Regions from separate parts of the Streptomyces sp. NPDC007025 genome, predicted to be linked through region 2. Evidence: riboswitches for the same ligand, from Rfam matches in the RefSeq annotation. Region 2 holds a riboswitch; each other region holds the start of a gene.

Region 1 (7,313 bases), on a different contig from region 2:
GTTCCAGCGCGTGGTTGACGGCGTGCAGCCGCCCGGCGAAGCCGCCGGTGCGCAGGCTGTCGAGCACCGCGCGCCCGGCGCCGCCGGGACTGCGGCTGACCCCGACGACCGCGACGGAGCCGGGGGCCAGGAGGCGTGCGACGGAGCGGGCCTCGGCGCGCTGCTCGCGGGCCCGCATGACGGCCAGCGAGCGCTCGGTGGGTTCCAGATCGAGGGTGAGGCGGACCGCACCGTCCTCGAAGCTGCGCTTCTGGAAGTAGCCGGCGTCCGTGAACACCTTGATCATCTTGGTGTTGGCCGGCAGCACCTCGGCGGCGAAACGGCGGATGCCGCGCTCCCGTGCCACGGCGCCGATGTGTTCGAGGAGGGCCGAGGCCACTCCCCTGCCCTGCTGGTCGTCCCGGACCAGGAAGGCGACCTCGGCCTCGTCGGCGGGCTCGCTCGCGGGGCGGCCGAGATGGTCGATGCGGTCGTAGCGCACCGTCGCGATGAACTCGCCGCCGATGGTCGCCGCGAGGCCGACGCGGTCGACGTAGTCGTGGTGGGTGAAGCGGCGCACGTCGCGGTCGGACAGCCGCGGGTAGGGCGCGAAGAAGCGGTAGTACTTGGACTCGTCCGACACCTGCTCGTAGAAGCTGACCAGCCGCTCCGCGTCGTCCGGGGCGATCGGCCGCACCCGGGCCGTACCGCCGTCGCGCAGCACGATGTCCGCTTCCCAGTGGGCCGGGTAGGCGCGCTCCTCGGGACTCGGCATGAGGCCAGCGTACGGCGGAGGGAGGGCGCGTGCTCAGGGGTGTGCGGAGACGTCGTATCGTCGGCGGCCGGAGCACCGTCTCCGGGACCGCCGTCGCCGGTTCACGGCGGACTCGGGCGACCGTGCAAGACTGGTCTAGACAACCTCGTACGACTCGAAGGGCAACACCATGGTTGAGCGCCGCGTCACCGTCGGCTGGGCCGAGGGGCTGCACGCCCGCCCCGCCTCCATCTTCGTCCGCGCAGCGTCGGCGACCGGAGTGCCGATCACCGTCCGGAAGGCCGAGGGCACTCCCGTCAACGCGGCCTCGATGCTCGGCGTGCTCGGCCTCGGCGCCGAGGGCGGCGAGGAGATCGTCCTGGCCTCCGAGGCGGACGGGGCGGAGGCCGCTCTGGACAGGCTGGCCAAGCTGGTCACGGACGGGCTGGAGGAGCTCCCGGAGACGATCTGAACGGCTGCCTGCGCCAGGCACACCTCCCGCGGCCGCCGGAGCCGGCGGCACCGCGGCCCGGATGTGGCAGGCCCCCGGTCACCTGACCGGGGGCCTGCCACATGCGGTGCTCGTGGGGACTCGCGCGTCAGAGCTTCACACCGTGCTTGCGCAGGTAGGCGACCGGGTCGATGTCCGAACCGTAGTCGGGGCCGGTGCGGGCCTCGAAGTGCAGGTGGGGGCCGGAGGAGTTGCCGGTCGAGCCGGAGAGCCCGATCTGCTGACCCGAGGTGACCTGCTGGCCGACCGAGACGCCGATCGAGTTGAGGTGGCCGTACTGGGTGTACGTGCCGTCCTTGTGCTTGATCACGATGTTGTTGCCGTAGGCACCGCCGTTCCCGGCCTCCACGACCTCACCGGCGGCCACCGAGTGGACCGGAGTGTTCATCCCCGCGTGGAAGTCGATCCCGGTGTGGCTGCCGGAAGACCACATGCCGCCGCCCTGCTGGTATCCGGTCGAGACGTAGGAGCCCTCGACGGGCAGCACATAGGCGTTGAGCTTCGCGCGTTCGGCCTCCCGCGCGGCCTTGCGCTTGGCCTCGCGTTCCTTCTCCGCCTTCTCGGCAGCCGCCTTGCGCCGGGCCTCGTCGGCCTTCCGCTTGGCCTCCGCCTTCGCCTCGGCAGCCGCCTCCTTGGCCGCGGACTCGGCCTTGGCCTGCTCGGCCCGGAGGGCCTGCGCGGACGCCTGCTCGTCCAGCGTGTCCGAGATCGGGCCGCCGACGGCCTCGGTCACCTCGGCGTTCTGCTGGAGCGGCACGTTGCTCTGGCCGCCGCTCGCGGCGAAGGCGGGGGAGGCGATGGACCCGACGACGCCCACGGTGGCGAGGCCGGCTATGCCGGCCGCCCCGCCCGCGGTCCTGCGGGCCTTGCTCGGACGCCTGTGCTTGCCGGTGGCACGGGTGAACGCCATAGGGAGGCGTACTCCTTTCCTTCCTTCTCGCCTACCGGGTTAGCTGACGGGTTCGGAGCAGGAAGGTCTCCTACGGACCGCCTCTGGCGAGGCCGTCCGATTCACCCCAATGGGACGTGGGTCCCCGGTCCCCCTCGGCCGCTGCCTCGGGGATTCGGCGATCGCGGTCCGTCGGCCGCGGGTGCGGTCACTTCTGACGGACAGCGGCAATGACGCTAATCGGGGCCAACTCCGAGCGGCAAACGAATCCCTGGCTTTGTCACGTACGCCACACTCCAACTCGTCAGCAACCGCGACGAAAGCGGACATCACAGCGGGCCCGGAAGGAGCAATTCCTCCTCCCGGGCCCCACTTCCTACCCCGGTACCGCGCCCGTCGGCCGGGTTCAGCCGCCGGTGACCACCTTGACGTCGCCGATGCCCAACTCCCGTACCGGATCGGCGATCTGGGACGCGTCACCGACGAGCACCGTCACCAGCCGGTCGGCCGGCAGCGCGCTGACGGCCGCGGCCGTTGCCTCCACCGTGCCGGTCTCGGCCAGTTGGGCGTAGAGCCGGCCCTGGTAGTCGTCGGGCAGCTGCTCCTCGACCTGGTCGGCCAGCGTCTCCGCGACGGCCTGGGCCGTCTCGTAGCGCAGCGGAGCGACCCCCACCAGGTTCCGCACGGCCACGTCCCGCTCTTCGTCGGTCAGCCCCTCCGCCGCCAGCGTCCGCAGCACCTGCCACAGATCGGCCAGCGCGGGACCGGTCACGTCGGTGGCGACCGAGCCGCTGATGGCCAGCAGCGCGGCCCCGCTGCCGTCCTCCGCCGAACGCAGCACATGCCCGAACGCGCGGACGCCGTAGGTGTAGCCCTTCTCCTCGCGCAGCACCCGGTCCAGCCGGGAGGTGAGGGTGCCCCCCAGGCAGTAGACGCCCAGCAGCTGCGCGGGCCACACCCGGTCGTGCCGGTCCGCCCCGACCCGTCCGATCAGCAACTGGGTCTGCACCGCACCGGGCCGGTCCACGATGACGACCCGGCCGGTGTCGTCGGCGGTGATCGGCGGCATCGCACGCGAGTCGACCACAGCGCCCGTCCAGCCGCCCAGCGTCTCGGCGAGCGCCGCCTCGACGCCGCCGTCGCGGAGCCCGTCCAGATCGCCGACCACCACGGCGGTCGCCGTCGCGGGGCGCACATGGGCCTCGTAGAAGGCGCGTACCGCGGCCGCGTCGATGCGCCGCACCGTCTCCTCGGTGCCCTGCCGGGGCCGCGACATCCGCGACTCGGCCGGGAACAGCTCGCGGGAGAGCTCCTTGGCCGCGCGGCGGGCGGGGTTGGCCAGCTCGTGCGGGATCTCGTCCAGCCGGTTGGCCACCAGCCGCTCGATCTCGCTGTCGGGGAACGCCGGGGCGCGCAGCGCGTCCGCGAGCAGCCCCAGCGCCTTGCGCAGCCGCGACACGGGCACCTCGAGCGACACCCGCACACCGGCGTGGTCGGCGTTCGCGTCGAGCGTGGCACCGCAGCGCTCCAGCTCCGCGGCGAACTCCTCCGCCGTGTGCTTGTCCGTGCCCTCGCTCAGCGCCCGGGCCATGATGGTGGCGACGCCGTCCAGCCCCTCCGGCTCGGCGTCCAGCGGCGCGCGCAGGTCCACCTCGACGGCGACGACCTCCTGACCGGGCCGGTGGCAGCTCAGCACCGTCAGCCCGTTGGAGAGCGTGCCGCGCTCGGGGGTGGGGAAGGCCCACGGCTTGGGAGCACCGCCGGCCGGCCGGGGATGGAACTCCATGCTCTCGCCTGCCGCCTCCGCGATGCCCGCGGGGCTCGTGCTCGCCGGTGTCTCGCTCACTGCCCGGTCTCCTCGTCGTCGTTCGCCAGCGGTTCGTACACGAGCACGGCACGGTTGTCCGCGCGCAGCCGCTCCGCCGCCACCTGCCGCACCTCCTCGCGGGTCACTTCCAGGACGCGCCGCACCGCGGTGAGCGCGAGCTGGGGATCGCCGAAGAGCACCGCGTACCGGCACAGTTCGTCGGCCCGGCCGCCGACCGTGCCGAGCCGGTCCAGCCACTCGCGCTCCAGCTGGGCCTGGGCCCGCTCCATCTCCTCCTCGCTGGGCCCTTCCTCGGCGAAGCGGCGCAGCTCCTCGTCCACCGCCGCCTGGATGTCGGCGGTCTCCGCGCCGCTGGACGCCTTGATGTCGAGCCAGCCCAGCGAGGGAGCGCCCGCCAGCCGCAGCAGGCCGAAGCCGGCCGCCACCGCCGTACGGTCGTGCCGCACCAGCCGGGTGTAGAGCCGGGAGGACTCCCCTCCGCCGAGCGCGGTCAGCGCCAGGTCGGCGGCGTCCGCCTCGCGGGTGCCGTCGTGCGGCAGGCGGTAGCCGTTCATCAGCGCGCGGGAGGGCACGTCCTCCTCGACGATCTCCCGCTGCTCCTCCCCGACCGGGTCCGGGAGCGCGCCGTCCCGCGGGGGGCGCTTGCCGTCGTGGCCGGGGATGGAGCCGAAGTACTTCTCGATCCAGGCCAGCGTCGTGTCCGGGTCGATGTCGCCGACCACGGAGAGGACGGCGTTGTTGGGCGCGTAGTAGGTACGGAAGAACTCCCGGGCGTCCTCCAGGGAGGCCGCGTCCAGGTCGGCCATGGAGCCGATCGGGGTGTGGTGGTACGGGTGGCCCTCGGGGTAGACCATGGCCGTCATGCGCTCGAACGCGGTGCCGTAGGGCACGTTGTCGTAGCGCTGGCGGCGCTCGTTCTTGACCACGTCGCGCTGGTTCTCCATGGACTCCTCGTCCAGCGCGGCCAGCAGCGAACCCATCCGGTCCGCCTCCAGCCACAGGGCGAGCTCCAGCTCGTGGGCGGGCATGGTCTCGAAGTAGTTGGTGCGCTCGAAGCTGGTCGTGCCGTTGAGCGAGCCGCCCGCACCCTGCACCAGCTCGAAATGCCCGTTGCCCTGGACCTGGGCCGAGCCCTGGAACATCAGGTGCTCGAAGAGGTGGGCCAGGCCGGTGCGGCCCTCGGCCTCGTGGCGGGAACCGACGTCATACCAGAGGCAGACAGCGGCGACGGGGGTCAGATGATCCTCGGAGAGCACCACCCGCAGGCCGTTGGCCAGCCGGTGCTCCGTCGCTGTCAGCCCACCGGTGGCCGGCGGGGGCGTGGCCGTGTGACCCATGGGCGTGGAGTCCCTTCGCTCGCGGGGGTCCCGGCCCGACGCCGGGAACTGCCGCCGCGCGCGTCTCACGCGACCGGCGGCCCTGTCACTGTATGCAACCACGCCGACAAGGTGCGAAGTTCCCGTACGGTCTACCGAGCGACCGCCCTGTCAGAGCGGCGGTCCACAATGGTCGACCGGGACCCGTCCGGTCGGCCGACCGCAGGGCCCTTACCAGTCCCAGTCGAGAGCACAAGAGCGACAGCACGAAGCCGAAGGAGCCGCAGCCGCGATGGCCCGCCGCAGTAAAAGCCGCACACCGGCACCGGAGCCGGGAGAGGACTTCGAGGAGCGCATCGTCGACATCGACGTCGTCGACGAGATGCAGGGCTCCTACCTGGAGTATGCGTATTCGGTCATCTACTCGCGCGCGCTCCCCGACGCCCGCGACGGGATGAAGCCCGTGCAGCGCCGGATCCTGTACCAGATGCACGAGATGGGGCTGCGCCCCGACAGGTCGTACGTGAAGTGCGCGCGTGTGGTGGGCGAGGTGATGGGAAAGCTCCACCCGCACGGCGACTCCCCCATCTACGACGCGCTCGTGCGCATGGCGCAGGACTTCTCGATGCGCCTGCCGCTCGTGGACGGGCACGGGAACTTCGGGTCGCTGGGCAACGACGACCCGCCGGCGGCGATGCGGTACACCGAGTGCCGATCCGCGCCGGCCGCCGGACTGATGGTCGAGTCGATCGACGAGGAGACCGTCGACTTCGGTGCCAACTACGACGGCAGCGAGGAAGAGCCCGTCACGCTGCCGGCGGCCTATCCCAACCTCCTGGTCAACGGCTCCTCGGGGATCGCGGTCGGGATGGCCACGAACATGCCCCCGCACAACCTCGGCGAGGTCGTCGCGGCGGCCCGGCATCTGATCAAGCATCCGGGTGCCGACCTGGAGACCCTGATGGGTTTCATCCCCGGTCCCGATCTGCCGACCGGCGGCAAGATCGTCGGCCGGGAGGGCATCGAGGACGCCTACGTCTCCGGACGCGGCACCTTCAAGATCCGCGCGACGGTGTCGATCGAGCAGGTCACCGCCCGGCGCAAGGGCATCGTGGTCACCGAACTGCCGTTCGCCGTCGGCCCCGAGAAGGTCATCTCCAAGATCAAGGACCTGGTCAACGCGAAGAAGCTGCAAGGCATCGCGGACGTCAAGGACCTCACCGACCGCGAGCACGGGCTGCGGCTCGTCATCGAGGTCAAGAACGGCTTCAACCCGGAGGCCGTCCTCTCCCAGCTCTACAAGCTGACGCCGATGGAGGAGTCCTTCGGCATCAACAACGTCGCGCTGGTCGACGGCCAGCCCCTCACCCTCGGCCTCAAGGAGCTGCTGGAGGTCTATGTCGACCACCGCTTCTCCGTGGTGCGGCGGCGCAGCGAGTTCCGGCGCGGCAAGCGCCGCGACCGGCTGCACCTGGTGGAGGGCCTGCTGGTGGCGCTCGTCGACATCGACGAGGTCATCAGAATCATCCGGTCGAGTGAGAACGCCGCCGAGGCGAAGTCCTCGCTCATCTCCCGGTTCGGCCTCAGCGAGATCCAGACCCAGTACATCCTGGACACTCCGCTGCGCCGGCTGACCAAGTTCGACCGGATCGAGCTGGAGGACGAGCGGGACCGGCTCAAGGGCGAGATCGAGCAGTTGACCCGCATCCTGGACTCGGACGCGGAGCTGCGCAAGCTCGTCTCCTCGGAACTCTCCGGCATCGCGAAGAAGTACAGCACGCCACGCCGCACCGAGCTGCTGGACTCCGCCGAGGCTCCCGTCGTCTCCGTTCCGCTGGAGGTCGCAGACGACCCCTGCCGGGTGCTGCTCTCCTCCACCGGCCTGCTCGCCCGCACGGCCAACGGCGGAGCCGAGTTCGACCAGGCCTCCAAGCGCGTCAAGCACGACGTGATCGTCTCCGCCGTGCCCGCCACCACCCGCGGCGAGGTCGGCGCCGTGACCTCGACCGGCCGCCTGCTGCGGCTCCAGGTGGTGG
Region 2 (7,313 bases):
GGAGCGGGTCGGGCTCGTCCTCCGGTTCCCGGTGCGGCACGAGCGACTTGAAGGCGTCCTTCGGTGACAACCACCCGGGAGCCGGGCAGGAGAACTTCGCGCTGGTGCTGACCAACCGGTCCGACGACACCTGCACCGTGCGCGGCTATCCCGGGCTCGCCTTCGTCAACGACGCCGGTGAGCAGGTCTCCTTCGACCCGCACCGTACCGACGGGAAGGTCAGGACCGTCGAGTTGAAGCCCGGCAGGAGCGCCTGGGCCCCGCTCTCCTTCACCAACCCGAAGATGACGAACGTCACCACCGTCACGCCGAGCGCGGCCAAGGTCACCCCGCCCGACGAGCGGGGCTCCCTCCGGGTGGACTGGTCCGGCGGCCCGGTCACCAACACCGGCAAGGCGTCCGTGCCCAAGATCGGCCCGCTGTCCTCGGGCACCGGCGCCGGCGGCTGAGGTCGGGCCCGCCCCTCCCAGGCCGCCACGCCCCGCAGGCCGGGTGGCCCCGCAGGCCGGGCGGCCGTGCTCCGGGCGCGGTCCCGGCCCGGCCTCCCGGCGGGGCGCCGCCCTCCGGGACATGCATCCCGGAGGGCTGCGCTGCGCCGCCGCTGTCTCCGGGGCGCCGCCGTCTTCGCGATCACCGGAATCCGGCGAGCCGGACCGCCGCCCTGCCGGACCTTCACCCAGCCGAACCGGCGTCTCCCGGTCCTTCGCCGGTCCTTCGCGGGCCCTTCGCCGGCTTTCGACAGGCGATGCCGCCCCTTCCGTGGTAGGGGAGCGGGGAGACGGAACGGCTGACCCTGGCGGCTGCCGCCGGGGCCGCCCGGCTCCGGTGTGCCGCCTGGCTCCTTCCCCCTTCGACCCCTCCTGACTGGCCCCGAGCCCCCGACCGGGTCAGATTGGAACCGTGCGGGAAAGGGCGGCCGGGACACAGCCGGTGAACGTGGACGGCGGCGACGTGGGGCGGCTGTGGCGCCTGGCGCGCTGGCTGCCCGCCGCGCTGTGCGCGTTGGGCATCGTCCTGGACTTCGCGACGCCCCGGGACGTGACCGTCTCGGCGCCGTTCGCCGCCGCCCCGCTGGCCGCCGCTGCCTTTCTGACGATCCGCGGCACCGTACTCACCGGAATGTTCTCCTCCGGGGCGACCATCCTGTTCTCCGCCTTCCACGACTCCGGCAATGTGCTGGAGGCCGAGGCCCGGTCCATCACCATCGTGACCGTCTCCGTACTCGCCGTCGGCGTGAACTACGTCCTGATCCGCAGCGGCAGCAGGCTGGCCTCCGCGCGCAGCATCGCCGAGGCCGTGCAGTACGCCGTGCTGCCCACACCGCCCTCCCGCGTCGGTGCCCTGCGGGTGGCTACCCGGTATCGGGCGGCGCAGGCGGAGGCCCGGATCGGCGGGGACTTCTACGCGGCGGAGGAGACCCCGTACGGCGTTCGGCTGCTGCTGGGCGACGTACGGGGCAAAGGGCTCGACGCGGTGGCCGCCGTCGTCCTCCTGGTCGGGGCGTTCCGGGAAGCGGCCGAGCAGGAGGCGACCCTCCCCGGTGTGGCGGCCCGCCTCGACCGGGCTCTCCAGCGGGACGCCCATCGCCTCCAGGGCGCGGCCCGGCTGGAGGACTTCAGCACGGCGGTGCTGGTCGAGGTCGTCGACCCGCGCACCCAGTCCCCGACTCCCTCCGCACCCGGGCCAGGAGGGCCGAGCGGACCAGGTGTACCGGGCGACCCCGGAGCACCGGGCGGACCGGATGTCCCGGGCGGACCGGACAGTGCGGTGGCGGAGGGGCGCACCGCGAGCGACCGCGTCGTCCTGCGCGTCGTCAACCGGGGCCACCCCGCTCCGGTGCTGCTGCACCGCGGCCGGGCCGTGCTGCTGGAGCCGACCACCCCCGCCCTCCCGCTCGGCATGACCGACCTGGGCGTATGGCCCCAGCAGCTGGACGAGTACGCCTTCCCGCGCGGCGCCCAGCTCCTCCTCTACACCGACGGCCTCTCCGAGGCCCGCAACCCGGAGGGCGACTTCTACCAGCCGGCCGAGCGACTCTCCCGCGCCTCCTTCGCCGATCCGGAGGAGCTGCTGGCGACGATCCTGGTCGACGTCGCCGCCCACACCGGTGGCCGGTCGGCGGACGACATGGCCCTGCTCGCCGTCGCCCACGACACCCCGGGCGACACAGGGGAGGGCACTCCGCGCGACGCCTGAGCCCGGTGCGGTCGGCCGGCGCGCCGGCCGGTCGTACACCGCGCAGGCCGGGCAGCAGCACGGCCTGGGCGGGTGGGGAGCCGGGCGGGACTCACGTCAATTACGGGGAACGGCTTGGAATCCCGGCCGCAGTTCTATTAACGTCCGATAACGCAGCACGGTTGTCACTGCCGTCACGGAAGACGGCACCGTGCTCCGTCGCCGAATCCCGCACGCGGTGCAACAGCAGCACCCGATCGGCCGCACAGCACCGTGGGAACCGGGGAACCACCCCTTCTCGTCAGCCGGACGAGGAGGACGGGGTGAATCGGACGCCCTTGCGAGAGGACGCCCGTAGGAGACCTTCCTGCTCCGAACCCGTCAGCTAACCCGGTAGGCGAGAAGGAAGGAAAGGAGAGCGCCCCCGTGGCCTCCAGATCCCAGGGCTTCGTCGGCCATCCGCCCCAGGCGGACGCGTACGCCCCACCCGCCGGCCACGCCGGCCCGGCAGCGCCCTACGGCCAGGCCGCGCCCCAGAACTCCGTCCCGGGGGCCACGTACGACTTCTTCGCCACCGGCTCCGGCGGCCCCGGCCCCATGCCGCCGCACAACGAAGCGCGCGACGCCGGGGAGGCCCGCGCCGCTGCCGACGGTGATGCCCGTGCCGACGATGACGAGCCGTGGGACGAGTGGAACCCCTCAGCGGACTCCACGGTTCCGGTACGCGGCCGGCACCGAGTCGCCAAGCAACGCGCCGGAGGCGTGGCGCGGGGCGGCACCGTCCTGGGGGTCGGCATGATCGCAGCCGTCGGCGCCGGCGGAATGGCCACCGCCCAGGACCGGGACCCCGGCACGATATCCGTGCCCGACGTGGACACCGCGGCCGACGCGCTCCGGAGCATCCCCGACCGGCTGCCCGACGCCGAGGACCTGCCCGGCATAGGCGGCCTCTTCTCCGACGCCGCCGACGCCACGACGGACTCCGGCGGCGCCGGCGACGCGCAGGCCGCCCCCCTCACCCAGGCCGGGCTCTCCGACGAGGACAGGGCGGCGGGCCCCACCGACGCCGGCGAGGCACTGCGGGCCCGCATCCTCGAACAGGCCGAACGCCACCGCACCGCGGCGGACGAGGAAGCCCGCGAGAAGGCGGCCCAGCAGGCCGCGAGCGCGGCAGCGGCGGAGGCCGCGGAACGGGCCGCCGCTGCCGAGGAGGCGAAGCAGCAGCGGGCACGCGAGGCGGCCGCCGAGCAGGAGCGCAAGGCGGAGGCCGAGCGGAAGCGCAAGGCGGAGGCGGCCCGCCGCGCCGAACTCGCCCGCAGCTACACGGCACCGCTGGCCTCCTTCCAGCTCAGCGCCGGATTCGGCCAGGCGGGCGGCATGTGGCAGAGCGACCACACCGGACAGGACTTCGCCGCCCCCAACGGCACCCCCGTCAAGGCCGTCCACAGCGGAACGGTCAAGGAGGCCGGCTGGGCCGGTTCGTACGGCTACCGCATCGTGCTCCGGCTCGACGACGGTACCGAACTCTGGTTCTGCCACCTCTCGTCCATGACCAGGTCGGCCGGGGACAAGGTCGGCACCGGCGATGTCATCGGCCGCGTCGGCTCCACCGGCAACTCCACGGGCCCCCACCTGCACGTCGAGGTCCGCCCGCACGGCGGCGACCCGGTGGACCCGCTGCCGTGGCTCCGCGACAAGGGCGTCAAGGTCTGAGCATCGGCACGGGAGCCGAGGGAGACCTGGGAGCCGAGGGAGCCGAGATCTGAGCGCAGGCCGGGACGTCAGGGGCCGAGCCCCCGCGCACGTGCCCCGAAGCGGACCCGCACCGGGGCACGACCTGCTGCCCGCCCGGTGTGCGCGCCCGCAGGACCACACGCGCCCGCGCTACGGTCGCGGCATGCAGATGAATGCCGACAGGAAGATCGGTCAACTGTCCGTCTCGCCGCTGGTGCTCGGCGGCAACGTCTTCGGATGGACGGCCGACACCCCCACCTCGTTCGCGGTGCTCGACGCCTACACCGACGCCGGGGGCAACGTCATCGACACGGCCGACGGCTACTCGGCCTGGGTGGAGGGCAACAGGGGCGGCGAGTCGGAGACCGTCATCGGCGAGTGGCTCGCCGCACGCGGCCCCTCCGTACGCGACAACATCGTCGTCGCCACCAAGGTGGCCCGCCACCCCGACCACATGGGCCTCGCCCCCGCCACCATCAAGGCCGCCTGCGAGGATTCGCTGCGCCGTCTGCGGACGGATCGCATCGACCTCTACTACACGCACTTCGACGACGAATCCGTCGAGGTCTCCGACATCGTCTCCGCCCTCGACGACCTGGTCAGGGAAGGCAAAGTCCGCGAGATCGCCGCCTCGAACATCTCGCCCGCCCGCCTCGCCGCGTCGCTCGCGTTCAGCGACCGGGAGGGCGCCGCCCGGTATGCGGCGCTCCAGCCGCACTACAACCTCGTCTCGCGCGACACCTACGAGGGTGAACTGGAGGAGCTCGCCCGCCGGGAGTCGCTGGCCGTCCTGCCGTACTACGCGCTGGCCTCCGGATTCCTCACCGGCAAGTACCGTCCCGGCGAAACCGTTCCCGAAGGAGCGCGCGCGGGCAAGGCAGCCCAGTTGCTGGCCACCGAGCGGGGCCAGCGCGTCCTGGCCGCACTGACCACCGTCGCCGCCGCGCACCAGGCGTCCGAGGCCACCGTCGCGCTCGCCTGGCTCGCCGCGCAGCCGACCGTCACGGCCCCCATCGCCAGCGCCCGCGCGGTCGACCAGCTCCCCGCGCTGCTGGCCGTCGCCGATCTGCGCCTCACCAACGACGAACTCCGCCTGCTGACGGACGCGTCCGCGTAGCTCCTCGCCGGCAGGGCCGCACGGCGGCGACGGCACCAGGCCGCGCGGCGGCAGGGCAGCCGTGCGTGCGGGGCTGCACGAGGGACACGGTGGGTGCGCCCGCACGACGGCACGGCCGTGCCGGAAGGCTCCGGTTCCCATCGTCCACCCGGGCGACGGGAACCGGAGACACACGCGCGTACCGGTGGCACGAGAGCAGCCCCAACACCGGGGACACGCCACCGGCAGCCACTCAGCCCCGCTGCGGTTGTCCGTACACCCGCTCCACGGGAAGCCGCACCACCTGCCGCTGGTCGGCCACCATGGTGTCCCGGTACTCCGCCCAGTCCGGATGCTCGCCCCGGATCGCCCGGTACACCTCGATCAACTCCTCGACGGTCGCATCGTGCGGTTCCTGCGCGACGGGCGTCAGCTCCGCCGTCCCGTCCACCACCGTCCACGCCCACCCGTCGCCGCTCGTCACGTGATAGCTGGCCCGCGGATCCCGGGCCAGGTTCCGGGACTTGACCCGGTTCGCCGTGATCGAGACCCGCAGCAGCCGCTTGTCCGGGTCATACGTGTGATTGACGTTGGACAACTGCGGACGACCGTCCCGCCGCAACGTGACGAGCACGCCTCGGTCGTACTCCGTCAACAGAGCGAGCAGCGCGTCCTCGTTCCGCTGAGCGCCGTCACCGTCGGCGCCGGTCGAGCTGGCCATAAGGGTCCTCCCGGAGATTGTCCTCGTTGAAGACGCGGCACACGCCTATGATTCCCGACTCCCCTCAAGGATGTAGCCAACTCCTGCAGACGAATGAAGGTCGCGAGTCAAGGGGGAGTTCAAGAGATGTCGGCTGGGGAGCCGACCATGCCTCCAGCGTCTAAGGGGCGTTGCCGGCGCGGTTCCGGGACATCGCCGCGGTAAGCAGTCTGGAAGCCATGCTGGGGAGCCCGAAGGGGTCTAGGAGATCGCGGGCCGCATGAATCACCTTCGACTTGTCCTGCTCCCGCCCATAGATCTGCGCGAAGTCAGCGGCCAGTACCTCTTCCCCTCGGTGTCGGAGGTTGGCCATGACGTCCGCCACCTCGGGTGGGCCGAGCACGTCAGCCCCCGCGTGGAGAATCTCCAGCGTTTCGGGCACCCCCCGTCCCTCTCGGCGGAGCAGATCGGCAAGGAAGAGCTCCGAGCGGGTGGGTGACGAGGTGGGCAGCTGCCGGTCCCCCCGCGGAGCAGGGACCGGCAGGTGTTCTTCTCCCCGGCCGGTCTTCTCTGCTGCTCGCCTATGCTCCTTCATATACCGGGCTGGACTGCTGGAGGCCGCCTTGTAGTGCAGCCGTAGCAGCTCCTGACGGCTGATCGGGGCCTGACCAGTAAGGCGATGTGTGGCGGCGTGCAACGACAGCGCGCGGGCCAAGAACATCTGATCGCCAGAGAGCAGCTTGGACAGGTAGCCGGGGCTGCGGCCCATCTCCACGGCGACGGCTTTATCGGACAGGCCTGTCGCGTTCACCAGATCGCGCAGCGCGTTGAGGTACGCCTGGACCTCACTGGGGAAGGTGCGCTTAATAGGGCGACGTTGGTTCTTTCTGGGCATAAGTGGCCTCTCTGCCGGTGGAGCCGGGACGAATGGGACTCCCCGTTGACCTCAGACGCAGACGTCAGCGCAGCCACGCGCCACCGCGTGGCTGCGCTGGTGACCTGCGGCGTCTGTCAAAGGCCAGGTGTCCCCGCTCGTTCCCCCAGTAGAAGACGGAACCTCAACAAGTATCAGACGGCACAGGGGAAATCCATATGGCTGCCGAAATTGCCAGTGTTTCCCGTTGACTGGAAACACTGGCAACCGCCGAAGGAATTGGAAACATGTCTGCGGAACTGGAAAGACCGGCTGATGCGATGAATTCTCCTGGACTTCTCGTCCGTCGCTCAGGTATCTGTAGAGCCAGGTTCGCATCCTTGCGAACCTGGCTGGGGGTAGTCGTTGCGTCGTCAGTGTCACCCCCTCCCAGACCGCAGATGATTGGGGAGAGTGGATGGCACTCCCGGACTGGCAGGACCCGGAATTCGGCAGCATGATCCGCGCGGCCCTCTGGCTGGAGACAGAGGTGGAAGAAGGGGGGATCTTCACCAAGACCGCGCTGCGGAGCGCGTTTGCGGACGTAGCACAGATTGACCGCCGGATCCGCGACCTCCGCGCTCGCGGCTGGCAGATCGATACCCGGCGTGAGGACCCGACCCTGAAGCTGGACGAACAGCGGTACGTGAAGAAGGGGGCCGAGGTCTGGGTCCCGGGACAGGCGGCGGCAGCGA
Region 3 (7,313 bases), on a different contig from region 2:
CCGCCGCGACGGAAGGACAGGAATGAGCGAGGTCGGTCCATGAGTCTGCGCTCCCGCATCACCGGGCACCAGAACCCCGCGGCGGCCGGCGCCGCCGGAGCGCCGGGTTCCGCCGCCGACAGCACCGGCCACCTGGTGCCTGCCTACCGCGCCAAGCTGCTGGAGGAGATCGACCTCGCCGAGATGTCGGCGCTCAGCCCCGCCGAGCGCCGCGCCCGCCTGGAGCGGGTGCTCGGCCACCTCATCAGCCGGGACGGTCCGGTCCTGGCGACCGGCGACCGCACGCTGCTGATCCGGCGCGTGGTGGACGAGGCCCTCGGCCTGGGGGTGCTCGAACCGCTGCTGGAGGACGGCTCGATCACCGAGATCATGGTCAACGGGCCGGACCACGTTTTCGTCGAGCGCGGCGGGCGCGTCGAACAGGTGCCCGTACGGTTCGCCTCCGAGGAGCAACTGCTGCAGACCATCGAGCGCATCGTCTCCACCGTCAACCGCCGGGTGGACGAGTCCAACCCCATGGTGGACGCGCGGCTGCCGTCCGGGGAGCGGGTGAACGTCATCATCCCGCCGCTCTCGCTGACCGGCGCCACCCTCACCATCCGCCGCTTCCCCCGCGCCTACTCGCTCGGCGAACTGATCGGGCTCGGCACGCTGGACGAGCACATGCTCGCGCTGCTGTCCGCCTTCATCCGGGCCCGCTTCAACGTGATCGTCTCCGGCGGCACCGGCAGCGGCAAGACGACCCTGCTCAACGCGCAGTCCGCGCTCATCCCCGAACACGAGCGCATCATCACCGTCGAGGACGCCGCCGAACTGCAACTCCAGCAGCAGCACGTCATCCGGCTGGAGACCCGGCCGCCCAACGTGGAGGGCAAGGGCCAGGTGACGGTACGCGACCTGGTGCGCAACTCGCTGCGGATGCGACCGGACCGCATCATCGTCGGCGAGGTGCGCGGCGGCGAGACCCTCGACATGCTCCAGGCCATGTCCACCGGCCACGACGGCTCCCTGGCCACCGTGCACGCCAACAGCGCCGAGGACGCCCTGATGCGGCTCCAGACGCTCGCCTCCATGTCCGAGGTCGACGTCCCCTTCGCCGCCCTCCAGGACCAGATCAACTCCGCCGTCGACGTGCTCGTCCAGCTCGCCCGGCTCCCGGACGGCTCCCGCCGGATCGTGGAGATCGCCCTGCTGGCCTCGCACGGCCGCGAGGCCTTCCAGATCGCGACCGTCTCCCGGTTCGCGGCGCGGCCCACCGGCCCCGACGGCCGGGTGCACGGCACGTTCACCCATCTGCCGCTGCCCCGCCGCGTCGCCGACCGGCTCTATCTGGCCGGGGAACCGGTGCCCGCCGCCTTCGGCGTCGCCCACTCCGAGGACCAGCTCGCCACCCGGGAGGCGGAGTGACCCCCGACTCGCGCCCGCACGGCACGGCGCTCGCGCTGGACGCCGCCGCCGCGACCGCCCTCGGCGCCGCGCTCGCCGCCTGTGTGCTGGCCGCCGCCGGTGCGCTGCTCTACGCGTCCGGGAGGGCCCGCCGCCGGGCCCTCCTCGCCCGGCTCGACCGGGACGGCGGCATCGCACCGGTGCTGCCGCCCGGCACCGGCGGCGGGCGGCGCCGGTTCGCCGGAGTGGACCGGCGGGTGCGCGCCACCGGTGCGGGCCGCCGCCTTCAGGCGAAGCTCGCCGCGACCGGACTCGACCTCACACCCGGCGAGTACGTCGTGTACCTGACCGGACTGGTCGTGGTGCTGTGGCTGCTGGCGTCCTCCGTGCTCGCGCCGTTCTTCGGACCGATCGCCGGGCTCGTCGGGGTGCTGGCCGCCAACGCCTTCCTGGCGCACCAGCGGCAGCGCCGCACCGAGCAGTTCATCGGCCAGCTCCCCGAACTCGCCCGCATCCTCGCGAACGCCACCTCTGCCGGACTCGCCCTGCGCACGGCACTGGGCATGGCAGCCGAGGAACTGGAGGCCCCCGCGGGCGACGAGCTGCGGCTGGTCACCGACCAGCTCTCCGTCGGCCGCTCCATCGACGACGCGCTCAACGAACTCGCCGAGCGGCTGCCCTCACGCGAACTCGTCGTCCTGGTCACCACACTCGTCCTCGCCAACCGGGCCGGAGGCACCATCGTCGCCTCGCTGCGCAACCTCACCACCACCCTGGAGGAGCGCAAGGAGACCCGGCGCGAGGTGCGCACCATGCTCGCCGAGGTGAACGCGACGGCCTTCACCATCCCGCTGCTGGGCCTGGGCGCCATGCTGATGATGAACTCGATGATGCCCGGCGCCCTCGCCCGGGTGACCGGCAGCCCGGTCGGCCAGGTCGCCATGGTGGTGGCCGTCGGGCTCTTCGCCGCCGGGTTCCTCGTCATCCGCCGCCTCGGCCGGATAGAGGTGTGAGCGCGTGCTCGCTCTCGGACTCGCCGCGCTCTGCGCGCTCGCCGTCCTCGGCGCCTTCCTCGGCCTGCGGATGTACCGCGCGGAGGCCAGGCTCCCGCCCGACCTGGCCGTCGCGCTGGAAGTCGGCGCCACCCGCACCTCCACGGGAGAGGCCGCCGTCGACCGGCTCGGCATGCGGCTGGCGCCGCTGGTGCTGCGGCTGATGGGCCCCGAGCAGGTCGCGGCCAAGCGCCGCCGGATCGACCAGGCCGGCAACCCCGGCGGTCTCACGCTCCAGCGGTACGCCGCCCGCCGCGCCGTCTACGGCGCGTTCGGCCTCGGCATGGGGCTGGTGGGACTGTGGGCGGGCAGCCTCTTCTTCACCGCGCTCGTGCTGGCCTTCGGCTGGTTCGCGGCCGACCTCGCCATCCGGCAGGCGATCAAGGAGCGGCGACGCGTCATCGAGCGCACCCTGCCCGACTTCCTGGACGTGCTGGCCGTCGTGGTCTCCGCCGGGCTCGGCTTCCGGCAGGCGCTGGAGCGGGTCGCCGACCGCTACCGGGGGCCGTGGGCCGACGAACTGCGCATCACACTCCGGCAGATGGACATGGGCGTCAGCCGCCGCCAGGCCTTCGACGAGCTGCGCGCACGCAACGCCAGCGACGAGGTCGACCAGTTCGTCACCGCGCTTCAGCAGGGCGAGGAGCTCGGCGCCCCGATCGCCGAGACGCTCATCCAGATCGCCACCGACATGCGCCGCACCGACGCCCAGAACGCGCGCCGCAAGGCGGCCAAGACCGTGCCCAAGGCCACCATGACCACCATCGCCTTCCTGCTCCCCGGCACCCTCATCCTCATCGTCGCCACCTTCGTCCTGGGCTCCGACACGGACTTCGGCGCGGTGCTGGGCGGCTGAGCCCGGCCGGCGCGGACGGCCGGGGAGCGCACCGGCCCCCGGGCCCGGGACGTGCTTGGTCCGGCAGCTCCCGGGCCGGTCAGGGACCGGGCCGGTCAGCGTCGGTCCGGTCGATTCCCGGTCCGGTCGACCGGGATGACTGTGGGCCGCCGTAGTAGCAGTTGCCGGTGTAGGCCTGCCAGTTGCCGCTCGACTCGCACTGGGCCACCTTGCCTCAGGTCTCGACGGAAGGGGCGTCGGCGTTGCCGGTCGCGAACAGCGGCAGCACGACACCGGCGCCTCCTGCGGTCAGCGCCAGGACGGCACTGTGCCGGAGGCGGTTCCGGGCATGCTTCCGGACATGGGGAGTCCCTCTCCTGCGCCTGCGAGGTGAGCTGTCCGATTCGGGCCGGAGCAGTAGTCCGGCCGCGACGTCCGCCTCTCCGGCGGCACCGTCACGACTTCACCCCAAACCCTCGGGGTATCGGTCCCGCAGGGCGCCCACCTGGATTCCCCGCTCCTGTCGACGGTGGTTTCTCGCAGGACAGCGGCGGGATTCGGCGTCCGGCACGAACTGCCGCACACCGGGCGCGACAGCTCGGGCATCTTAAGCACGCACATTTCCGGGCACAAGAAGACGACCGCCGGGCCATCTCAGCCCCGATTCAGCGGGTTTCACGCCAGGAATGTATTTCCTGATCGCATACCCGGGCTGTCGGGAACAGTGCTGTGCGACGGGAAGGAAACAGGAGGACTCTTGTTGCCGGAGCCGTCGTGAGCCGACTCACGGCGCTGCGGACCGCCCACCCGCTTTCCGTATGTGAACCCGGGGGAGGGTTGGCTGTGCGGTGGGGGGCAGTCGGCTGTATGTCCGTTGCGTTACGTACGGGGCTTATGTCGTGCGGGGAAGCGGGGTTGCGAAGGGGGTGCGCGGGGCATCTCGCTCGCTATGGTGAGGGTCGGTGCGTCCACAGCCCGCATCTGCTCAACGCGCGCACTCAGCACGGGGGTTCCCCGTGTCGCACGGCTCGCCCTGTCGCCACGGTCCGTCGAGAGGAGGCGGCGTCGGTCCATGTCCGGTTTACTCCCCGCCCTCCCCGCCGCCCGGCGTGCCGGAACGTGCCCGTCCGCGCCCGGTGCGGCCGCGGTCACGGCACCTGTTGCCGTCCGCCCCTTCGCCGTCGCAATGAGTTGTGGCACAGTCTGCACTCGGACAGCGACTGTTAGCTACACCGCGGGGTACCGGCAGGAGGGGGCCGAGGTGACACCACGCCGCTGCCGCCCCGGCGCCGGCCGCCGTGCGGGGCGGGTGGGCCCGAAGGTCCGGAACGACACGGGGGCGTATCCCTCCAGGGGTACCGAGTCAGCCAGCTACGGAGGAGAGCCCGATGCCGAACGGCACGCGCGGACGCATCCGCACCCGCCTCGCCCTGATGCGGGGCAGGGGCGGGGACCGGGGCGCCAACTCGATCGAATACGCCGGGATCGTCATCCTCGTCGCGGGCATCATCCTGGCCATCCGGGCGCTGGGGCTGGACTCGCTGATCTCGGGCGCCATCATCAACGCGGTGACCGCCGTGCTGGGCGGCTGAGCGCGCGCCGTCCGTGCGGCGACGGCGGCCAGACGGTCCTGCTCTACGGAGCGGTGATCGCCGGGCTGCTGTTCCTCGCCTTCGCCTTCTTCGCCGTGGCCCAGGCGGCGACCGTGCGCAACGGCGGCCAGACGGCCGCTGACGCGGCGGCGCTGGGTGCCGCCGAGGACGATCGTCGGCAGTTCTTCGACGGATTCCTGGACGCGGTCGAGGCCGCGCGGGGCTGGCAGGACTGGTTGGCCGCCGGGGCCCCGCTGACCGGCGACGGCTGCGGTGCGGCGGCGCACTTCGCCGACCGCAACCGTTCCGACCTGCTCACCTGCGATCCGGTCACGCGCGACGGCGACCTCGGCTACCGGGTCGGGATCGAGACGCGGTTCGACACCGGGCGCACCATCGTGCCCGGCGCGGACAACAGGACGGCCAAGGCCACCGCCACCGCGGTGCTCCGACCGCGCTGCGTCGCGGACGGCCCCGACGACGACGGCACGGGCGACGACGGCACCGACGGCGGCACCGACGGCGGCGAGAGCGAGGACAACGGCACAGGCACCGGTGGCGGCGACAGCGACGGCGGTACCGGGGACGACAGTGACGGCAGCGACGACACCGACGGGGACAGCGCCGAGGAGATCCGGCTGCGCTGCGACGGCGAGGACCTGACGATCGACCCCGAGCACGCGGGGCGCGACCTGAAGCCGTCCGACCTGTTCTCGGTGGTGCTGGTCGAATGACGAGCGAACGACGAACGAGAGTCGAGTGGTCCATGAATCATCGGCGCGTCCTGCGGGTCCGCAGGACCATGACCGCGGTGGCCCTTGCGGCCGGACTGGCCTTCACCGCCGGGTGCGGCGGGGGCGACGACGGCGGCGGCGACGGCAAGCAGCCCCGGTCCTCCGAGCAGGCCGACGGGAGCGGCGGCGGCTCGGACGGCGGACGCTCCGGCGCCCCCGCGGACGGCGAGCCGCTGGCGGAGGTGCGGGGCGGCGAGGACATCACCCTCACCATCACCTCGGCCCGCCGTGAGTCGGGCGGCTTCGTGACGGTCAGCGGCAAGGTGACCAACGGAGGCGGCAAGGCGTGGGTGGCACCCGGTTGGGAGGGCGACGAGTCCGAAGTGGCGCTGCGCAACAAGCTGTCGGTCGCCGGTGCCAAACTCGTCGACAAGAAGGGCAAGAAGCGCTATCTCGTCCTCAGGGACACCGAGGGCAAGTGCCTGTGCACCTCGTTCGGCCAGCCGGTGCTCGCCGGGAAGTCGAAGACCTGGTACGCGCAGTTCCCCGCCCCGCCGGAAGGCAATGACGAGGTCGAGTTCCAGATCGCGGACATGCCGCCGGCCGGTGTGACGATCTCCGAAGGGGAGTGAGGGATGGCCTTCACCCGGTGGCAGTTGGCCGCCAGAGCCGCGGCGGCCTCGTCCGCCTCCGCCGCCCTCGTGCTGGGGATCGCAGCCCCCGCCGCGCGGGCGGACGACCCCGCCCCGGGGCCGACTCCGTCCGTCCCGGACATCGCGACCCGCTACCCCACCGACGACCCCACCGGCATCCCCACCGGGCAGGCGCCCTCGCTGCCCGGCGAGAAGGGCCCCGGGGACCCCGGGTACAGCGCGCCGCCGGACGACTTCAAGGACTCCGGGAAGCCCGTACAGGTGGACGCGAAGGCCGACGGACTGCGCCTGGCCGCGGGCGCGAAGCTCGCCGAGCCCAAGGTGCTGGACATCAAGTTCGTGACCGAGGACCTCGGGGGCGAGGAGCGCCGCGAGGACAGTTCGGCGAAGACGAAGTTCACCCTCCAGGCCGAGGTGCTGTTCGCCAAGAACAGCGCAAAGCTCGGCAGCGGCGCGAAGGAACGGATCGAGTCCATCGCGGACGAGATCGAGAAGCAGGGCAGCACCGAGGTCAACGTCTTCGGCTTCACCGACGACCTCGGCTCCTACGCGCACGGCAAGACGCTCTCCAAGAAGCGGGCGGCAGCTGTGCAGACGGCGCTGGCCCGGAAGCTGGGCTCCGAGGTCAGCTTCAACGTGCGGGGCTACAGCGAGGACTACCCGGTCGCCGACAACGGGACCGAGGAGGGCCGGGCGAAGAACCGCCGCGTGGAGGTGTCCTTCCCCAAGGAGGGCTGACCGCACCCTGCGCCGCCCGGCTCCGCGGCCTCGGCGGCCCCTTGCGGGCCGGGACGGTGCGCCCGATCATGGCGGGGCCGGTCCGGACGGCCCGGGCCGACCGCGGACGGACGACGGGCCGAGGGGGCGTGCGGGCGTGGCACAGCAGGCGGCGGAACGGGGCGGCGGCGCAGCGGCGGACGCCGGACCGGAACCCGGCGGGCCGGTGGCGAAGACCCGGCGGGAACCCGGCGGGGCATCGGCCGTGGTGGACCGCGCGGGACCCGGCGGTGTGGCGGCGGCGAGGACGACGCCGAGCGGAGCAGCACCCGGCGCCGGTCCGC
Region 4 (7,313 bases), on a different contig from region 2:
TCCGTCGGCCAGCCGTCGCTGACGGCCACCTCGTCGCCTGCGCGGGGCGCGCGGCCCTCCATGAGGCGGTAGGGAGCGAACGCGGCCGTGGACCAGGGGTGGCCGACCAGGTCCGGGGGGCCGCCGCGGACCCGGACGCCGAAGGCACGGTCCTCCACGACCCTCCCCAGCTTCCCCAGCCGGGCCTTCGTCTCGTCCGGCACGGCGCGGGGGCGGGCCAGCCTCCGCACCCGGTCACCGGCCGGGGTGGCGACGCGGAGGGTGTCCGCGCCCTTGACGAGGACGGGTGCCGCGGCGAACCGTTCGGGCTTCCGCTCCGGCGCCTGCAGCGACGAGGCCAGCGCGAGTCCCATGACGGCCAGCAGTCCCGCCCCGAGGGCGAGCGCGACGAAGCTGCCGACGAAGCCGGTCCAGCGGGTGCGCAGGGTGGCCAGGGCGATCCTCAGCACGGGAGGGCCTCCAGCTTCGCCATGTGCGCGGCGATCTGCGGCGAGGGCGCGCCGTGCAGTTCCCCGTCGAGGCGCCCGTCGACGAGGAAGACCACGCGGTCCGCATAACCGGCGGCGACCGGGTCGTGGGTGACCATGACGGTCGTCCGCCCCTCCTGGTGGACCATGTCGCGCAGCAGGGTGAGGACCTCGCGGCTGGTCACCGAATCCAGCGCGCCGGTGGGTTCGTCGCCGAAGAGCACCTGGGGCCGGGTGATCAGCGCGCGGGCCAGGGCGACCCGCTGCTGCTGGCCGCCGGACAGCTCCGCGGGCCGGTGCCGGGCTCGTGATCCGAGTCCGACCTGCCCCAGCGCCTCCGCGACACGGGCGGACGGGGGTCGGCGGCCCGCCAGGCGCAGCGGCAGGCCGACGTTCTGTTCGGCCGTCAGGGACGGCAGCAGATTGAACGCCTGGAAGACGAATCCGATGCGGTCGCGGCGCAGCAGCGTCAGCCGGGTCTCGTCGAGCCCGGTCAGCTCGGTCCCGCCCACCGCGACCGATCCCGAGGTGGGGCGGTCCAGCCCGGAGGCGCACTGCAGCAGAGTCGACTTCCCGGATCCCGAGGGTCCCATGACGGCGGTGAACGTGCCGTGGCCGAAGTCGAGGGTGACGTCGTCGAGTGCGGTGACGGCTCCGGCACCGGTGCCGTAGCGGCGGGTGACGTGCCGCATGCGGACGGCTTCATCGGCCATGTGTCTGTCCTGACGTGTTCGAAGTGGTCGGCGCGGAAGCGGCGCGCGGGTGCGCGCCGGTCACGCCGGGCGGCGAGGCCGGTGCTGGTGCTCCGGGGCCCGCCGAGAGCATTGCAGAGAAACCTCTGCAAAGGAAGCTCTGCATAGTTTTCTCTGCGGTAGGCTCGGGGCATGACCGAGTCGTCGCACCAGGACCACACCGCTTCCCACCAGGGACAGCACACCGTCAGCGACCCCGCGACGCTGAAAGCGCTGGCGCATCCACTGCGCCTGAAGATCCTGCGCAGGCTGGCCGCCGCGGGCCCGGCGACCGCCACCGCACTCGCCTCGGCTCTCGGCCAGAACACCGGGACGCTCAGCTACCACCTGCGCCAGCTGGCCCGGGCCGGCCTCGTCGAGGACGACCCCGACCACGACACGAACGGACGCGAACGCTGGTGGCGCGGCGTACGCGGCGCGGACGTGCGGCGCCCCTCCCGGGCGGACCTGCCGGGCGCGGAGCGCGCAGTGGTCGAGGAGCTGGACCGGGCGCACCTGCGGGAGGACCTCGAACTGGTCCGGCACCACGCGGACCGTCCGGCCGAGGAGGACGAGTGGGTCTCCGGCTCCCGCAGCACCCTCCACCTCACACAGGAGGAACTGCGGGAGTTCCACGACGCCTACCTGGAGCTGCTGCAACGCTTCCGGCGCGAGCGCACCGAAGCCGGACCGGGCACCCGGCCCATCGCCGTCCGCTGGTTCGGGGTCCCGCTCGACGGCCGGGACTGACGCCGCCGCCGCGACGCCGCGGAAGCCCCGGTGTGCGCGACCCGGCCCCACCGCCCGGCCGCACACCCGGCCGTTCCGGACCACGGCCGCACCCTCGCACCGCGACAATGTACGATCGCGCTTAGTAGAATCCTTCCGTGCGGCACCTCCGCCCCCGCGCAGGATCCGACAACCGGCCGCATTCTGCGGTATTCACCGGCATTGTCCGGATATACAGGACTTGCCCTTCCCGGTCGTACGCTGTGTCGCGAAACACACCGACCGGACCGAGAAATCAGCAAGATCTTCTGGCGCGCCATCAGGAAGCCTTTCCATAAAAGTCCTTCGAAACACCGGCAGATTGGTTTTTTACGCACAGAAAATGATCCACAGCATAGCGTTGAGGAATTGCTAGATCATTTTCGGCGAGCCGCCCCGCATGTGAATCGCGCGCCTTGATCCGGGCAATCCATTGTGTTTCTGTGTCCTCGCTCCGGCCTCCACGAACGGCCGGAGTTCCGCTGCCGGGGCGCCGAATCCTGCCGCCCGGCTAGGAAATTCGCACCAGTACCGCGCGGCAGGAGCGGGGGACCCACTTACGTGCCGTGCCGCACTCCGCGGCCCGGCTAGGGGTGAAGTCATGGCCGCTGTGCCCCGGCACAGCGGATATGGCCGGGCAACTCCAGCCCGAATCCGACAGCTCACCTCGCAGGCGCTAGGAGAGGACACCCCCATGTCTCGTGGCCTTCACGCCCGTAATCCGTTCAGCACCCGCCGCCTCCGGCTCTCGCTCGCCCTCGCCGCCGGCGGTGCGGGCATCGCCGCTCCCCTGCTGGCCGCGGGCAGCGCGCACGCCGCCCCGGCGCAGGTGCAGGAGCAGGCGCAGTCCGCGCGGTCCGGCGCCGCCTCGCAGGTGAAGACCGAGCAGGAGCCCAGCTCCTACACCGTCGCCAGCGGCGACACCCTGTACCGGATCGCCCTGGACCACGACATCGAGGGCGGCTGGAACACCCTCTACGAGGCCAACAAGAAGACCGTCGGCGGCGACCCGGACCTGATCCTGCCCGGCCAGAAGCTGACGCTGGACACCGCCTCGAAGCCCGCCGAGACCAGCGACGCCACGCCCGAGCGCGCCGACCGCAGCTCGGCCGAGCGCACCGGCGGCGTGCACAAGACCCAGTCCACCAACCTGGACGGCTGGATCAACGAGGCGCTGGCCATCATGAAGCAGCACGGCATCCCCGGCACCTACGACGGCATCCACCGCAACATCATCCGGGAGTCCGGTGGCGACCCCAACGCCATCAACAACTGGGACATCAACGCCCAGAACGGCACGCCCTCCATCGGCCTGCTCCAGGTGATCAAGCCGACCTTCGACGCCTTCCACGTCGAGGGCACCGCCTACGACCAGCGGGACCCGGTCGCCAACATCGTCGCGGCCTGCAACTACGCGGCCAAGACCTACGGTTCGATCGACAACGTGAACGGCCCGTACTGAGCCGGAGCACGCACGCGGCGACTGCCCGCCACCCTCGCGGTGGCGGGCAGTCGCCGTCTCGCGGCACCGCCCGGCGGGCACCGCTGAGCACCCTCCCCCCGCCCCGGTCGCCGTGCGCACCACAACACGCACCCTCCGTCCCGCCCCCGCCACGGCGCGGGCCGCATTCACCCGAACGCCGCTTCCCTCTGGCGCGGATACGCCCGAATGGCCACCGTCGAGCCATGAGCGAGATCAAAAATATGGTGAGCGTGATAACACCCGCTTACAATGCGCTGCCCTGTATAGAGCGCTGCGTCGAATCGGTCGCACAGCAGTCCTTCGCACCCGGCGCCACCGAGATGATTGTCGTGGACGACGGTTCGACCGACGGCACCTCGGACCTTGTGGACCGGCTGGCCGCACAGCATCCGACCCTTCTGCGGGTGATCCACCAGGAGAACTCCGGGAGCCCCTCGGGTCCGCGCAATCTCGGTCTGGATCTTGCGAGCGGACGCTACGTCTTCTTTCTCGATGCCGACGACTATCTGGCTCCCGAAGCGCTCCGACGGCTTACGGCAGCGGCCGAGGTGAACGCATCCGATGTCGTACTCGGCCGAATGGCATCGGAAGGACGCCGGGTGCCGCGCTCCATGTTCCGCGCGAACCAGGCCGATGCCGACCTGTTCACCTCCCGTGTCTACTGGTCGCTTTCCGCGCAGAAACTCTTCCGCAAAGAACTGCTCGACCGGCTGCAGTTGCGCTTCGACACCGGCCTGCGGATCGGCGAGGACCAACCCTTCACCGCGCTCGCCTACTTGCGGGCCCGCCGTATCTCGGTGGTCGCCGACTACGACTGCTACTACCTGGTCCGACGCCCGGACGGCCGGCATCTGACCGCGACGGGCAGCACCGAGCCGGTCCTCGATGCGCTGCACCACGTCTGCGAACTGCTGCGCGCCGAACTTCCGCCCGGGCAACGGCGCGACGCCCTGCTGGAGCGGCACTTCGCCGTCGAACTCCGCGACGTCTTCCGCTTCCTCGGCCGGGAGGCGGATCCGGCCGTCCGGCAGCGCGAGTTCGCCCGTGTGCAGCAGCTTCTCGCCCGGCACGAGGACGACTCCTTCTGGCACCGGCTGGCTCCCGTCCAGCGCCTGCGCTGCCATCTGGCCCGGCACGGGCAACTCGGGGAACTGCTCACCCACACCCTCTCCGCCGACGCGCACATGCCGTTCAGCGTCCACATCTCCCGGGGGACGGCGCTGGCCCACTACCCGCCGCGCGGGGAACACCGCGCCGGAGGCCCGACCGCGAGCTTCGACGTGACGGACCGCCTCACGCTCAGCCACCACATCTCCCACTTCTCCTGCACCGGCACCCGGTTGCGGCTGACCGGACGCGCACGCCTGGAGCAGGCCGGGCCCGCCGGCCGGCAGGCGGTCGAGGTCTTCCTGCAGCACCGGGACGAGCCGTGGCGACGCTACGCGCGGACCCGTCTGGCGGGCGAGTTCTTCGAGGCCGACCTGGATCTCCTCGGCGGGCCGGAGGACGACGTGCCGCCGGCCGACGGCTGCTGGGACCTGTATCTGAGCCTGACCGTGAACGGGCTGGTCCGGACTGTCCGGCTGGGCAGCCGCCGCGATCAGGACGCCGGACGCTGCCCGTTCACATACCTGGCCGACGACGGAGCGGGCGGCATCCGGACCGCCCGGCTGTACGCCACCGCCCACGGCAACCTCACCCTGCGCCTGGAGCACGTCCCGGCGGCACGGCTGGGCAGGGAACTGCGCCTCGATGTGGAGGCACCGGTCTGGTGCGGTCCGGTCCTGCGCCTGCACGGCACCACCAACCTCGTCGCCCCTCCGGCGGGCAGCGTCCTCGTGCAGCTGGCCTCCCGCAGCGGCGCCGCCGACTTCCCCCTGGTGATCGAGGAGGACGGCCGGTTCTCGGTGGAACTGCCCCTGGACGTGCTGTCCTCGGGGCGGTGGGCGGCGGCGCTGCGGATAGCCGCGGCCAACTGGCGGCACACCCGGCCGCTGCGGCAGCCTGTCCTGCCGGCCGGCGCGGCACGCTGGCGCCGGAGCCTCATGCCCCGGTACGCCAAACCGGTGGCCTGCGATCCGCTGACACTGCGGGTGGACCGGGTACGCCCCACCCGCGGTCTGCGCCGCAGGTTCGCACAGCCGGCGGCGCTCCCGGCCGGACCGGCCGCGCACCGGACCGGAGGAGCGGGCGCGGGCGGCCGGGAAGCCGCCTGAGCCGGGCGGCCCTCCCGTAGAACCGGCCGGGTCGCACGCGACCGCCGGCGGTCGTCCACCGGGCTACGGCGTGTGGAAGGCCACCTCCGGGTTCTCCCGCGAGGGACCGTCCAGCAGGGGCCGCGCAAACCCCCGCAGCTGACGGTCGAAGAAGGCCGTCACATAGCGGGTGGTGATCTCCCCGGAGCGCCTTCCGGACAGCGGCGCCTCGGGGTCGGTGACCCCGGCCTGCCCGCCGAGAATCGGCAGGTCGATGAAGGTGAAGTGCCCCGAACCGGTCACCGTCAGCCAGCGTTTCCAGCCGTGCAGGCGCTGCCAGGTCCGCGGCCATGTCGTGTCGGCCGCGTGCGGGGTGTGGTCCTTGCAGGTACCGAGCATCAGCGTCGGCCGGCCCAGTCCGGTCCGCGGCACGGGGGCGAAGAAGGTGCCGTCCAGGTTCGCGGCGGCCCGGATCCGGCGGTCGGTGCCCGCTGCCACCGCTGCCGCGTTGCCGCCCAGCGAGTGACCGGCGGCGCCGATGCGGCGGGGGTCGATCAGCGCCGCCCAGCGGGCGGAACCGTGCCCCGTACCGCTCTTCGCGCCCTTTCCGGCGCCGGTCAGCCTGTCGACGGTGGACGAGATGTCGGCTGCCCGGTCGCGGGCGGCCCGGGCCAGCCGCTTCTTCTCGCCCGCGTCGGTCGGCGCGTCCTCGACGATCCCGCAGGCGACACAGGTGAGCGTGCGCCGGCCGGCCGGGCCGGTGAAGACCGTGCCGAAGGATTCGTAGGCGTGGTCGAGAAGGGCGACGACATAGCCGTGGGAGGCGAGTTCCTCCGCGAGCGTGGTGAGCGTCGCGCGGTGCAGCGAGAACCCCGGCGAGAGCACGACCAGTGGATGCTTCCCCGGGGCCGGTCGGGCCCCGGTGCGGGCGTTCGTGCGCACCGAGGCGAGCCCGGCCGCGGGGAAGGACGCATCGAGCCTCAGCCCTTTCAGCAGTAGCTCCGCCTCCGCCACCGACAGGTAGCGAGCAGTGTCACCGCGTCCGCCGCGCCGGGCCGGATAGAAGACCGAGGCCATCAGCCGGCGGGAGCCCGCGGACGGCACCCAGGGGTCGCGGCGCTTCTCGTCGGTGAGCTGGAGCGTGTCGCGTCCGACCGCCCAACGGCCCGTGGGGTGCGGGACGGAGAGCCGGCCGGCGTGATTCGAGGCCGCGGCGGCGGATGTCCGGCCGGGGTACGGGCCACTCGCCGGGGCTCCCACGGCGGAGGCGCAGGCGGTGGTCGCGGGGGCGAGCAGAGCGGCTGCCAGCAGCGCGGCCGCCGCGCGGTGTGTACGGATCATGTTCGAGAGCGTAGGAACCCGCCCACCATGCCCGGCACCGCGGAAAGCCGGTGCCGGGCCTGCACTTTCGGCAGATCCGGCGCGGGCCGGGAACCGACCGCGGCGGGTTGCGCTGCGCGCCCCGTGCCGCGGCGGTTCGGCCCGGAGTGCGGACCCGGGGAGTGCACGCCTGCCCTCTTGGCAGGCGCGGCGCCGCACGGCAGCGTGAACCCCGCCGACTCACCCCCCACTTCGGAGTGCGCGCATGAAGACGACGAACGGAGCTCCCCCCGTCCCCGCCGCCCGGCAACGCCGGGCCCTGGGAGCAAAGCGCAGCGCCGCGGGCGTC

What was found. Region 2 has a riboswitch for cyclic di-AMP ahead of ACFYMO_RS13090 (M23 family metallopeptidase). Riboswitches for the same ligand answer to the same signal wherever they lie in the genome.
Positions count from the first base shown of each region.
Region 1: it holds a riboswitch for cyclic di-AMP, as region 2 does, so the genes downstream of both, ACFYMO_RS27435 (M23 family metallopeptidase) here and ACFYMO_RS13090 (M23 family metallopeptidase) in region 2, are expected to answer to the same signal.
Region 3: it holds a riboswitch for cyclic di-AMP, as region 2 does, so the genes downstream of both, ACFYMO_RS15500 (transglycosylase family protein) here and ACFYMO_RS13090 (M23 family metallopeptidase) in region 2, are expected to answer to the same signal.
Region 4: it holds a riboswitch for cyclic di-AMP, as region 2 does, so the genes downstream of both, ACFYMO_RS28700 (LysM peptidoglycan-binding domain-containing protein) here and ACFYMO_RS13090 (M23 family metallopeptidase) in region 2, are expected to answer to the same signal.

Region 1 covers NZ_JBIAFT010000016.1:65,044-72,356, forward strand. The annotation lists gene ACFYMO_RS27425 (GNAT family N-acetyltransferase) at 1-754, opposite strand, end outside; gene ACFYMO_RS27430 (HPr family phosphocarrier protein) at 924-1,205, shown strand; gene ACFYMO_RS27435 (M23 family metallopeptidase) at 1,333-2,154, opposite strand; cyclic di-AMP (ydaO/yuaA leader) riboswitch at 2,169-2,324, opposite strand; gene ACFYMO_RS27440 (pitrilysin family protein) at 2,540-3,919, opposite strand; gene ACFYMO_RS27445 (pitrilysin family protein) at 3,976-5,298, opposite strand; gene ACFYMO_RS27450 (DNA topoisomerase (ATP-hydrolyzing) subunit A) at 5,570-7,313, shown strand, end outside.
Region 2 covers NZ_JBIAFT010000005.1:457,028-464,340, forward strand. The annotation lists gene ACFYMO_RS13080 (DUF4232 domain-containing protein) at 1-449, shown strand, start outside; gene ACFYMO_RS13085 (PP2C family protein-serine/threonine phosphatase) at 901-2,196, shown strand; cyclic di-AMP (ydaO/yuaA leader) riboswitch at 2,386-2,590, shown strand; gene ACFYMO_RS13090 (M23 family metallopeptidase) at 2,602-3,888, shown strand; gene ACFYMO_RS13095 (aldo/keto reductase) at 4,079-5,026, shown strand; gene ACFYMO_RS13100 (PPOX class F420-dependent oxidoreductase) at 5,259-5,726, opposite strand; gene ACFYMO_RS13105 (hypothetical protein) at 5,887-6,600, opposite strand; gene ACFYMO_RS13110 (helix-turn-helix domain-containing protein) at 7,037-7,313, shown strand, end outside.
Region 3 covers NZ_JBIAFT010000007.1:109,001-116,313, forward strand. The annotation lists gene ACFYMO_RS15485 (CpaF family protein) at 40-1,407, shown strand; gene ACFYMO_RS15490 (type II secretion system F family protein) at 1,443-2,399, shown strand; gene ACFYMO_RS15495 (DUF5936 domain-containing protein) at 2,404-3,294, shown strand; gene ACFYMO_RS15500 (transglycosylase family protein) at 3,374-3,502, opposite strand; cyclic di-AMP (ydaO/yuaA leader) riboswitch at 3,639-3,846, opposite strand; gene ACFYMO_RS15505 (hypothetical protein) at 4,662-4,865, shown strand; gene ACFYMO_RS15510 (hypothetical protein) at 4,919-5,599, shown strand; gene ACFYMO_RS15515 (hypothetical protein) at 5,632-6,231, shown strand; gene ACFYMO_RS15520 (OmpA family protein) at 6,235-6,990, shown strand; gene ACFYMO_RS15525 (hypothetical protein) at 7,127-7,313, shown strand, end outside.
Region 4 covers NZ_JBIAFT010000018.1:6,175-13,487, reverse strand. The annotation lists gene ACFYMO_RS28715 (FtsX-like permease family protein) at 1-449, opposite strand, end outside; gene ACFYMO_RS28710 (ABC transporter ATP-binding protein) at 443-1,180, opposite strand; gene ACFYMO_RS28705 (helix-turn-helix domain-containing protein) at 1,352-1,948, shown strand; cyclic di-AMP (ydaO/yuaA leader) riboswitch at 2,480-2,656, shown strand; gene ACFYMO_RS28700 (LysM peptidoglycan-binding domain-containing protein) at 2,661-3,428, shown strand; gene ACFYMO_RS28695 (glycosyltransferase family A protein) at 3,653-5,665, shown strand; gene ACFYMO_RS28690 (alpha/beta hydrolase) at 5,729-6,985, opposite strand; gene ACFYMO_RS28685 (NPP1 family protein) at 7,230-7,313, shown strand, end outside.